Regions from separate parts of the Sporosarcina sp. QA0331 genome, predicted to be linked through region 3. Evidence: predicted binding sites of a transcription regulator. Region 3 holds the regulator's gene; each other region holds the start of a gene.
What was found. The regulator CtsR, encoded in region 3, represses protease genes until heat stress. The targets are predictions, from matches to a motif close to ATGGTCAATAAAGGTCAAACA.
Positions count from the first base shown of each region.

Region 1: a site for CtsR is predicted at 1,712-1,732, ahead of AC0L13_RS16680 (ATP-dependent Clp protease ATP-binding subunit). Genes of this name have one in related genera too.
Region 2: a site for CtsR is predicted at 1,877-1,897, ahead of clpP (ATP-dependent Clp endopeptidase proteolytic subunit ClpP). Genes of this name have one in related genera too.

Region 1 covers NZ_CM147850.1:3,296,262-3,300,008, reverse strand. The annotation lists gene AC0L13_RS16685 (S-layer homology domain-containing protein) at 92-1,540, shown strand; gene AC0L13_RS16680 (ATP-dependent Clp protease ATP-binding subunit) at 1,808-3,747, shown strand, end outside.
Region 2 covers NZ_CM147850.1:2,811,749-2,815,495, forward strand. The annotation lists gene AC0L13_RS14240 (TPM domain-containing protein) at 1-386, opposite strand, end outside; gene AC0L13_RS14245 (LemA family protein) at 407-985, opposite strand; gene clpP (ATP-dependent Clp endopeptidase proteolytic subunit ClpP) at 1,188-1,796, opposite strand; tRNA gene AC0L13_RS14255 (tRNA-Arg) at 1,981-2,052, shown strand; gene AC0L13_RS14260 (HPr family phosphocarrier protein) at 2,154-2,411, opposite strand; gene whiA (DNA-binding protein WhiA) at 2,443-3,390, opposite strand; gene AC0L13_RS14270 (gluconeogenesis factor YvcK family protein) at 3,418-3,747, opposite strand, start outside.
Region 3 covers NZ_CM147850.1:3,701,248-3,704,994, forward strand. The annotation lists gene AC0L13_RS18860 (protein arginine kinase) at 1-390, opposite strand, end outside; gene AC0L13_RS18865 (UvrB/UvrC motif-containing protein) at 380-943, opposite strand; gene AC0L13_RS18870 (CtsR family transcriptional regulator) at 972-1,442, opposite strand; gene AC0L13_RS18875 (hypothetical protein) at 2,057-3,733, opposite strand.

The DNA of each region.
Region 1 (3,747 bases), 400 kb from region 3:
GATATATTTAAAAACTTTGAAACTATTTTCGGAAAACTACGTCTGTACTGTACTTGCTATTACAATTGACTCGCCGGAGTGGAGGAAAATAATGAAAAGACTATTGAGCATATTTGGCGCACTGTTTCTTGCCAGCAGTATCCCAGCAACTAGCTTTGCTCAGAACACGTTGCAGTTTTCGGACGTACCAACAACAAAGCATTTCGCGGAAGCGGTGTATGATCTTGCGGAACGCAATATTATTGGAGGTTATCCGGATGGCACATTCAAGCCGGGCAATTCCATTACAAGGGGACAGGCGGCCGCGATCATCGCGAAGATGACCAATTTGGATACAACGAATGTGAAAAATCCGGGATACAAAGACGTCTCGACGGCGAATGGTTACTATAAAGCGATTGCGGCAATGACAGAGAAAGGCATGATTAGCGGATACGGCGATGGCCGATTCGGTCCGAACGATCCGATTAAACGGGGACAGATGGCTTCGATTATCGTTAAAGCATTCGATCTGCCACGAGAACCGATCTACAATCATCCATTCAAGGATCTTTCGAATTATCAATCGCATACTGAAAACATTCTCGCCATTTACGCACTCGGCATCACATCGGGAACGACTCCGACTACGTTCAGCCCGAACGCTCCCATCACAAGAGGGCAAGCGGCGAAGATGTTGAAAGCGACCGAAGAATCGAAGCCGCCAATGGTGACAATCAAGGCGAGTGACTTGAAATGGGATTATGTGCAAATTTGGCAATCGGATGCAGAGGAAGGATACTTTAAAGCATTTAAAGTGTTCGGGACAGAAGGTTACACTGAAGACAAAATCCAGGTCGTTCCCGTAAAAGAAGGGAAAGGCATCTTGAATTTACAAGGCAGGCCGAGCAAGGGCTCAAATGTAAAAGACTACGTGAAATATTATGTTCACATTACAAAAGTGAACGGCGAACTGACATTGACATTGGAAGAGACAGAGGACATGGTGCCGACAGCCGTCCAGCTATTTGACATTAAGGAAAACATTGAAACGATCTCCCTTGCGACGATGGAAGGGGAGAAAATCTCTGACAATATGCCGTTCAATGTGGATCAATACACGATCGTCTCATTTGATATCGATAAACCTGGCCAGTATATCGCTACTGTGAAGCTCAAGAGCGGGAAGGAAATACGATACGGAATTGAGGCAAAGCAGAACGACGCTCAATCTTATTATGATGTCGAAGCAATTAAAGAAAACCTGTCGGAAACCTTTAAGGAAGACGACAAGTATGACATCGGTGACTTTAAAATCCTCGAAAAAAATGCCGGGGAGATTGTGAAAATCACCCGCGAACCAGGCACAAACAAGTTCCATTTTCAAGCAACCGGCGAAAAGGAAGGTACTATCCATATCGACTACGGGAAATCACTTATTCAGCGGGATTGCGAGGAATGGGAGTACTGCGATAGATTTTTGTGGTCAGGCCTAGTAGTAAAAGTCCGGATCATCGGCTCAATTGTGAATGTATATGTGTATCGTGATTATGCAGAATAAACCGGTGCCTGTGCAGCATACAATTCATACAATGCACTACAATTGCATAAAGGAAATCAAGAAGCTGACCGTACCTAAACGGTTGGCTTCTTTCTATATTTATATGACTATTAATGAATTGTCATAAATGCGTGTTGCACAGGCACCTACTACACCCAAACAAAAAACTTGAAAGTCAAAAAAGGTCAGAGTATAATAAGGTTATAAGTCAAAGATAGTCAATGTCAGATGATATATATGAATGAAACTGTAAGGAGGAAATGGAATATGAAATGTCAACATTGTGGTAAAAACGAAGCGACAATGAGCTTGCGACTTCAAGTGAATCATCAACGTATGCAGATGAATTTATGTCATACATGTTTTCAAGAGATTCAAGGTCAAATGAGTGCTTCATTTGGCAACGGTGCAAATCAATTTTTCCAAGCGAACGGCAACTCTCAGGCACATACGCAAGTTAGAGAAGTCGATGAAAATCAAGGAAACGGCTTGTTAGACCAACTCGGTAAAAATATTTCGAATGACGCCAAGGAAGGACGAATCGACCCGGTTATCGGTCGCGATCAAGAAGTGAAGCGCGTTATTGAAACTTTAAATAGAAGAAACAAAAATAATCCTGTTCTCATCGGGGAACCGGGTGTCGGTAAAACAGCGATTGCGGAAGGGCTCGCAGTGAAAATCCATGAAGGCGATGTTCCCGCAAAACTGTTGAATAAACAAGTGTACGTGTTGGATGTAGCATCACTTGTGACGAACACAGGAATCCGCGGTCAATTTGAAGAGCGGATGAAGCAATTGATCGAAGAGATCGAGAACCGGAAAGATGTCATCGTGTTCGTCGATGAAATCCATCTTCTCGTCGGTGCAGGTTCGGCGGAAGGCTCCAAAATGGATGCGGGGAATATCCTGAAACCAGCATTGGCACGCGGAAGCATGCAGCTTATTGGAGCAACGACGTTGAAAGAATACCGTCAAATTGAAAAAGACGCTGCACTCGAACGCCGCTTCCAGCCGATCATTGTCAAAGAGCCTTCTGCGGAAGATGCGATTACAATCCTGAACGGAATTAAAGACCGCTATGAAGCGTTCCATGAAGTGCATTACTCTGACGAAGCGATTCGAGCATTCGTCGCATTATCACAACGGTATATTCAAGACCGATTTTTGCCGGACAAGGCAATTGATTTGATGGATGAAGTGGGTGCACGCTTGAATCTGAAGCATTCTTCTGCAGATGCTGAGCAAATCGGAAAACGGCTAGAAGAAGTCATCCAACTAAAAGAACAAGCTGCGGAAATGGAAGACTATGAAAAGGCGGCAGCGTTGCGCCAAGAAGAAATGCAATTACGTCAACAACTAGAAGAAGCCGAACAAGGCGAAGCGTCTCTCTATGAAGTGACTGTTAAAGATATCGAGGAAATCGTAGAAGAAAAAACAGGCATTCCGGTAACGAAGCTACAAGCATCGGAACAAGCAAAAATGAAAGACCTTGCAGAAAATCTACGTAAAAAAGTAATTGGACAAGTAGAAGCAGCCGATAAGGTTGCAAAAGCAATCCGCCGCAGCCGCGCAGGATTAAAATCGAAAACTCGTCCAATCGGATCGTTCCTATTCGTCGGTCCAACAGGTGTCGGTAAAACGGAAATTACAAAAGTTTTGGCAGAAGAACTATTCGGTTCCCGCGATACGTTAATTCGTCTTGATATGAGTGAATACATGGAGAAACATGCCGTCTCTAAAATTATCGGCTCTCCTCCAGGCTACGTAGGGCACGAAGAAGCTGGCCAATTAACGGAACAAGTTCGCCGCAACCCGTATTCGATTTTGCTATTTGATGAAATTGAAAAAGCGCACCCGGACGTTCAACATATGTTCCTTCAAATTATGGAAGACGGGCGACTAACGGATTCGCACGGTCGAACAGTAAGCTTCAAAGACACTGTCATCATTATGACAAGCAACGCCGGAACCGGTGAGAAGAAAGTAAGTGTCGGGTTCAATCAAACCGCACATGAATCCGTCTTTATGCTAGAATCGCTAGGAAACTACTTCAAACCTGAATTCCTGAACCGTTTCGATGCAATCGTCTCATTCAATGAATTAACAGAAGACAATCTACTCGAAATCGTCGACTTGATGCTCGTTGACTTGGAAGAAGCGATCGAAGAAAACGATATCGCGATTTCCATCTCGCCTGAAGCGAAACG
Region 2 (3,747 bases), 890 kb from region 3:
CCGACTTTCCCGTCAGGTAAGGCACCTTCCAGACCGTAGCCCGTGATCAATCTAAAATGCCTGTCATCATCTGAATTCGGAATGGTCGTCACAATTAGCAAAGCACCGTTTTGTTCATCTTTCTTACCAAGCTGATATTCCCTGAACGCCTTTACACCAAAATCCTCTATCGGTTCGTCCCCTATACTTGGTAAAGTGAGTACCGCAAGCTCTGCCCCCGTTGCGTCATTCAACTGTTTACCTAACCGGTTCAGCTCGGCTTTCTGTTCCGTTGACAGGATATTCGCATGGTCCTGTATGAAGTAATCCTGTGTATTCCATGGCGGGACGTCAGCTGCGAACGCCATTGCCGGCATGATCATGATGGTAAGACATACAATGATCATGCATCGGAATGCCCTACGGATCACTTGCTGTCATCTCCGAAATCGACTTTAGGCGCTTCATTCGCAGCTGCATCCGCTTTGAAATATTCCTTCTCGTCGAATCCAAAAATTGAAGCGACGAGTCTACCTGGAAAACGCTTTGTTTGTCGATTATAATCCGCTACGACGTTGTTGTAGTCCATCCTTGCAACGCCAATTCGGTTTTCCGTTCCGGCAAGCTCATCCATCAATTGTGTAAAGTTCTGGTTCGCTTTTAGATCCGGGTAGTTTTCTACAACGACGAGCAATCGGCCAAGTGCGTTCGAAAGCTCAGTATCAGCAGCTGCCTGCTCTTCCGGTCCGCTAGCTCCCGCAAGCTTCGAACGTGCATCGGATATTTCAGCAATTACTTCTTTCTCGTGACTTGCATATCCTTTGACCGTGCTCACCAAGTTGGGAATCAAATCAAGCCTGCGCTGTAGCTGATTCTCAACTTGTGCATACGACTTATCGACATCCTCTTCCAGATTGACAAATTTGTTATAGCTCGGGACGAGCATGACGCCGAGAATTACAAGAATGACAACAATTATCGCTAATGGTCCTAATATCTTTTTCATCTTTTCACACTCCATTCGATATATTTTCATTACCCAACCGGAATCGACTCCCAAACACTTGAGCAGGTATACTATTTATCGTATGTCTTGCGAAAAGGTTTCAAACCCGCAATAAAATAATTGAGCACTTGTTCATAAGAATGGATCTTTAGGTAATATAAAAAACCGACTCCATAAACAGAGTCGGTCTCAAGTACAGCTATTATTTTTTCGAATCCAATTCTTTCATGTCGCTGCGCGTGATGATGTGGTCGATCAAACCATATTCCTTCGCACGTTCAGCTGTCATGAAATTATCACGATCTGTGTCTTTCGCGATTACTTCGACAGGCTGGCCTGTGCGCTCGGAAAGGATCGTGTTCAATTTTTCACGTAGGAAAAGAATGCGTTTTGCTGCGATTTCGATTTCAGTCGCTTGCCCTTGCGCTCCTCCAAGTGGTTGGTGAATCATTACTTCTGCGTTAGGAAGCGCATAACGTTTCCCTTTCGTTCCTGCAGTCAAAAGGAAAGATCCCATTGATGCAGCCATACCGATACAGATTGTTTGGATGTCCGGTTTGATGAATTGCATCGTATCGTAAATCGCCATCCCCGCAGTGATGCTGCCGCCCGGGCTGTTGATATAGATCGATACGTCCTTATCTGGATCTTCTGCTTCTAGGAAAAGCAATTGCGCAACAATCGAGTTTGCTACATTGTCGTCGATTGCGCTCCCTAGCATGATGATACGGTCTTTCAATAAACGGGAGTAGATATCATAAGCGCGCTCTCCCCGGTTCGTTTGCTCAATAACTGTAGGTATTAAATTCATGTTATTTCCTCCTTATGATGGGTCAGGATTTTCGTTCTGCTGAAACCAGTTGTTTCAACTGTACATCTATCATACATATTATGGTCAATAAAGGTCAAATATAACGCTTTCAAATTAGGTATTGCAATCATACCACTTTCTTTGTATAATTAATCTTGTCTGTTACTGATAGCAGTAATAAATTGCCCTCGTGGTGCAATGGATAGCACGCAAGATTCCGGTTCTTGAAATGTGGGTTCGACTCCTGCCGAGGGCGTATAGAGTTTTTAAAGAAGCCTGTAAACATGAAAACATGTTTACGGCTTTTTTATTTTTTAGCCGTTTCCTATTTACATAGTGAAACGGCTGTTTTTTATATTAATTTTCGTTCTCAACAAGCGCAGATAGCTTTTCGATTGCTTGCTCCTCGTCGACGCCTTCAGCGATCAATGTCACTTCGGCACCTCTCGCGATTGCCAAGCTCATTACACCCATAATACTTTTCGCGTTCACTTGGCGTTCATCTCTTTTCAAAAAAACGTCCGCCGTGAATCGATTTGCTTCCTGCACGAAAAGTGCAGCTTGTCGTGCTTGTAATCCGGTTTTCATTTTTACTTCAAGCGTTCTTTCTGCCATACTCCTTCGACTCCTCTCTGACTCGTCTATTTTATCGGCTAACAATTCCTCCACTGCGGAGGCTTTCCGCGATTTCTTCAATTTTACGGAGGCGATGATTCACGCCCGATTTACTAACCGTACCGCCACTCACCATTTCACCGAGCTCTTTCAATGTGACGTCCTGGTTATCGATGCGCAGCTGAGCGATTTCCTGCAAACGGTCAGGTAATTGATCCAATCCAATCGTACTCTGGATGAATTTAATATTTTCAACTTGCCGTTGTGCCGCTCCGATTGTTTTATTCAAGTTAGCGGTTTCACAATTGACAAGGCGATTGACGCTGTTTCGCATATCTCTCAGAATCCGAACGTCTTCAAATTTCATCAACGATACATGTGCGCCGATGATTCCAAGAAAATCTGAAATCTTCTCCGCCTCTTTCAAATAGGCGATATAGCCTTTTTTCCGTTCAATCGATTTCGCATTCAATTGGTATTTATTCATTAATTCCACTAACGCTTCGCTATGCTCTTTGTAAAAAGAGAAAATCTCCAAATGATAGGAGGACGTTTCGGGATTGTTGACAGAACCTCCTGCGAGGAATGCACCACGCAAATAGGACTTCTGGCAGCATTTCTTTTTAACCAATTGCTCTACAATTTCATTTTTAAATTGAAAGGTTCCTGTCAGGATATAAAGGTCCTCTAATAATTGCTTTGCACCATCCCGAATTCGGCATATGTAGACGTTGTTCTTCTTCAGGCGCATTTTTTTACGAACGAGCAATTCGACTTTATAAGGATATAATCGCTTGATGTTTGAATAAAGTCTTCTTGCAATTGCCGCATTTTCTGTTTGTACGTCCAAGCTCAATTGTTTATTTGAAAACGATAGGGCACCGTTCATCCTAATGAAGGCGGCAATTTCCGCTTTCACACAGCATTCCTTGGAATCGATTTGTGTCAGTTCCTTCTTCACTTCAGATGCAAAAGACATGATTTTCCCCCTCTCTCTCGGCGATGATCAGGTCTCCTCGCTAACGATCGTACCTTCCATATAACCCATAATCCACGATGCGACTTTTTCAGCATCATGGATAATTCTTCCGTCCGAAACCGTCGAAAAGTCCCCTAATACGATAGTAGGGACGAGCAATTGCAATGCTTCAATATCATTTTCTACAGGGAGCTGAATATCGGACGGCTCTTCCCCGTTTAATAAAGTTCGAAAATCCGTTTTGTTTAGCAGTACCGTGTCAATGAATTGACTGCCGGCATGATCATATAATGCCTTCACATGCTCGGAAGCAGTGTACTGATACGTTTCGCCTTCCTGCGTCGTCAAATTATTAAT
Region 3 (3,747 bases):
TCCCGGATAGATGCATTGAATGCGGATATGATCCTCTTCGTTCAACATGATGCTCAACGTCTCGTCTTCCGACAGTACGACCGCTCCATGGCGCTTCGGGTCTGTCAATTGCGGGCTGACCAAATGCTTTTCAACGAGCACTTGTCTTTCTGTCGCCGGAAGTTCCGACATCTTCATATAGGCATACCCTTTTTCGTCGGAAGTAAGCAAGGCGGCCGAAACTTGCGAGTCTACTTTCTGTGCCTCTTCAATTGTGAACGCAATCGGGAATCGATATCCTCTTAAATTCCGGGCTAAGCGGATCCTTGTCGACATGACGATATCCGCATGCTCTCCATGCGACGTCATCCATCCAGTGACAGCACCTTTCATGAATTTATTAATCGACATCGCTGTCTCCACCTCCATTGCCGCATTCCGCTAAACGCTCTTTCAGTGCATTCGCTTCATCCCTCAATGCGGCGGCATCCTCAAACCGTTCCTCCTCGATCGCTTCCTGCATTTTCAGCCTGATTTCCTCGACTTTCTTTTTCAAAGCAAATCGTTCATTGAAGGAGACCGGTATTTTTCCGACGTGCGTCGTATGCCCGTTATGGAGCTTGCTGAAAACTCGTGGCAAATACTCCCTGAACGAGTCATAACACGTTGGACAACCGAATTTGCCGATATCGAGGAATTTCCTGAACGTTAATTGGCAGTCGGGGCATGTTGGTCCTTCCGGCGTACTTTCCCTTGACTGCTGAAAAGGCTGCATTGATTCACTTCCACCAAACCAGTGGGAAAGGAATTGTTGGATCGACAACGGTTCCTGATTCGGGTCAAAATGAAACATTTGTGTTTGGAACGCACATTTCTCACATAGATGACGTTCCGTAGACCCGCCCATGCCTTCCTGGGTGAAGATCACAGAAGCCGGTCGTTCTTTGCAATTATCGCATAGCATATTTTGCACCTCGTATTCGTCGAATTCTCTATTCAAGCTGTTTATAGATCAGGGTCGTTAGCATCGCCTGCAAAATCCGCGCCCGGATAAGATCGCGCTCCGGTAGTGGGTAGTAGAGCGTCGTCCGGTCCACCGCAGCTAAAATGAGCCTAGACTCCCTCTCCGAAATGACTTCTTCGTTCAACAGCCTGTAGATGATTCCTTCAGCCATTGCATATGTCGCGCCATGTTGTATTCCTTCTAAAATATGTTCAAGTAATTCCTTATGCGAATTCGTCTGGACGCGATAAATCCGGATGTATCCACCGCCTCCGCGCTTTGATTCGACTGCGTATCCGCGTTCGACGGTGAAGCGGGTGTTGATGACATAATTGATTTGCGAAGGTACGCATTGAAATTTTTCCGCGACTTCACTCCGTTTGATTTCCACAGTCCCGCTATCTTCTTTTTCGATAATCGCCTTTAAATACCCTTCAATAATGTCAGAAATGTTTCGCATGATGTCACCTCTTTTCTCTCGGTGCTAAGCCATTGACTTTGACTATCTTTGACTTAATTGTACATGAAAATACATCTTGCGTGCAATTTATATGCAAATTAACAGAAAAAGTTGATTTTCGCTTCAGGCGGACGCGGGCGTCCCTGCTCGTAATGCTACGCTTTTACTCGAAAAAGCCGTTCTTCGTAACGGCTTTCGCAGGAGTCGCCGCCTTTCGCTTCAATTAACAGCTAGTAAATTTGTCAGCTGTTAATGTTTAAGGTTTAAAAAATAGGGTAATAAGGTAGTTGAGGATTTTGTCTGACCTCTTCTTCCTCTTCGTGGGTTCTGTTCGAAAGGGTGGTCCGTAACAGTTGAGGCAAACGGCTGTTATTTTCGCATAGGTGCAGTCTGCCCTTTTGAACAAACTCCTTACACCCTTTCCCAATAATAAATTGCCAGAAAAGCTCATAATCCGTCGTAAAAGTTCATAAATCGCTAGAAATGTCCATAAAACGTTGTAAAAGTCCATAACCCGAAGTAGACGCGCATAAACGCTACGAACGGCTCATAATTCGGCGTAATCGCTCATAAACGTATAAAGGCAGCCTCCGATATTTCGGAAGCTGCCTTTTTTATTCAATCGTAGCGTTTTTTAGTTCCTTAACCGGCAGGAAGAGCTCGCCCGTTTCGTAATAGGTGATGGCAAGGTGGTCTCCTTCCTGAATGTAGATTGCCAATGGAACAGATTCTGTGGAAACGATATAGTTCTGTCCGTCGTCGGCAAGGATCGACACAATTGTGGCGTCGCCAGCGCGTTCCTTATAGACCCTAACGACGTTGACAGACGCTTTTCCTTCCTCGGCGTTCGAGTTGCCGTCGACTGTGCTTCCGCCCCGTTGCAAGGCTGTTTTGTAAAGCCTCAATGCTTCATTCGGTGAATTGGCGTATACGGAGATTTCTGGGTTTGCTGCCGAAACGATGAAGTAATTTTGCAGGAAGCCGTTTGAGTCAAGAACCGGCGTCAACCAGCTCGCTTCCCCGTAAAAGTTATAGAGCACCGGCATTTCTCCGGTCCATTTCTTCTCGATAAATTTCTTTTCGATAATTTGAAGCGTACCTTGCGAGTCCATATACGACTCTTCCAGATTACCGGTATAGTAAGTCGCTTCGCCCGTGCGGCCATCCGTCAATGCATAGCCAAGCATCGAGTCGACGCCTTCTTTCGGGCTTGTGAAATCAGTGAAATAATACATATGGCCATTTTCATCGAACACCGGACTGACATTCGACTCCGTCCCTTCATCTGAAGGCAGCTTCACATCCTTCTTCCCGACGACTGAATTCCAGAATCCGTGGACGTATTTTCCGAAGTAGCTGTTTTGCAAGCTGACCGCTTCGGGTGAAACCGCCCCATCGATAAATTCAGGGACGTTCGAAAGCGGATATTGGCTCACTTCACCCGTACCCGGATCTACCATGACGACCCCTTGGACATCAAAACCGTTTCTCGCTGTAATGAATTCCCCATAGGAACGTATATAATGTGGTTTTCCATCATCATCAATTTCAAGCTGCACATCACCATAAAAGATGAGATCCGGCACCGCCATCCGCATATGTCGCTCCACTTGTTTGTGGAAGTACGATGAAGGTGTATAAGCCATTTCTGTTTTCACGAACTTCGGATTGTCTGCCGAATCGGTCGCGCTCATCGTGAAGTAGCCAGGTGTCGTCTTCCCATTCATCCATTTGAAGAATCCCGAAAACTCGACAGGCGCGATATAGACAAACTTTCCATCCACTTTTTGAATCTGCAAGTTGCCAAGCTCATAATAACTCGTATTCGGCACTTGGCCGAATGCTTTCTTCATTTTATTTCGAGCAAATTTTGGTGGTACACTTGCAGGCGTCTTCGTTTCATCAAACGCCTTAATTTCCACTTGTTGATCCATTTCGACCGCTTTATATTTTTGATTTGCATTGAATAGCGGCGCACTAAGGATGAACGCACTTCCCGCTAACGCAGCCAATAACAGGACAATTTTGGCGCTTCGTTCCTTCCCAGTTGCAAGCACGACTCCCGCTACAGTTACGACAAGGAATAACGCCCACAACGACGTCCAATTCCTATCCAGATTCGTGACGTAATAAAGGGCGAATGTGAGAACCGCCATGAGCACTACGGTTGCTGACAATGCACCAATTCGATTAAAGGCTGGCTTCCCTTCTTTAGAAACCGACGTGAACGGCACGATCACCATCGCGGAAACGATACCGACGACAATTGAAAATAGCAGTAAATTTATCATGTGAACACTCTTTT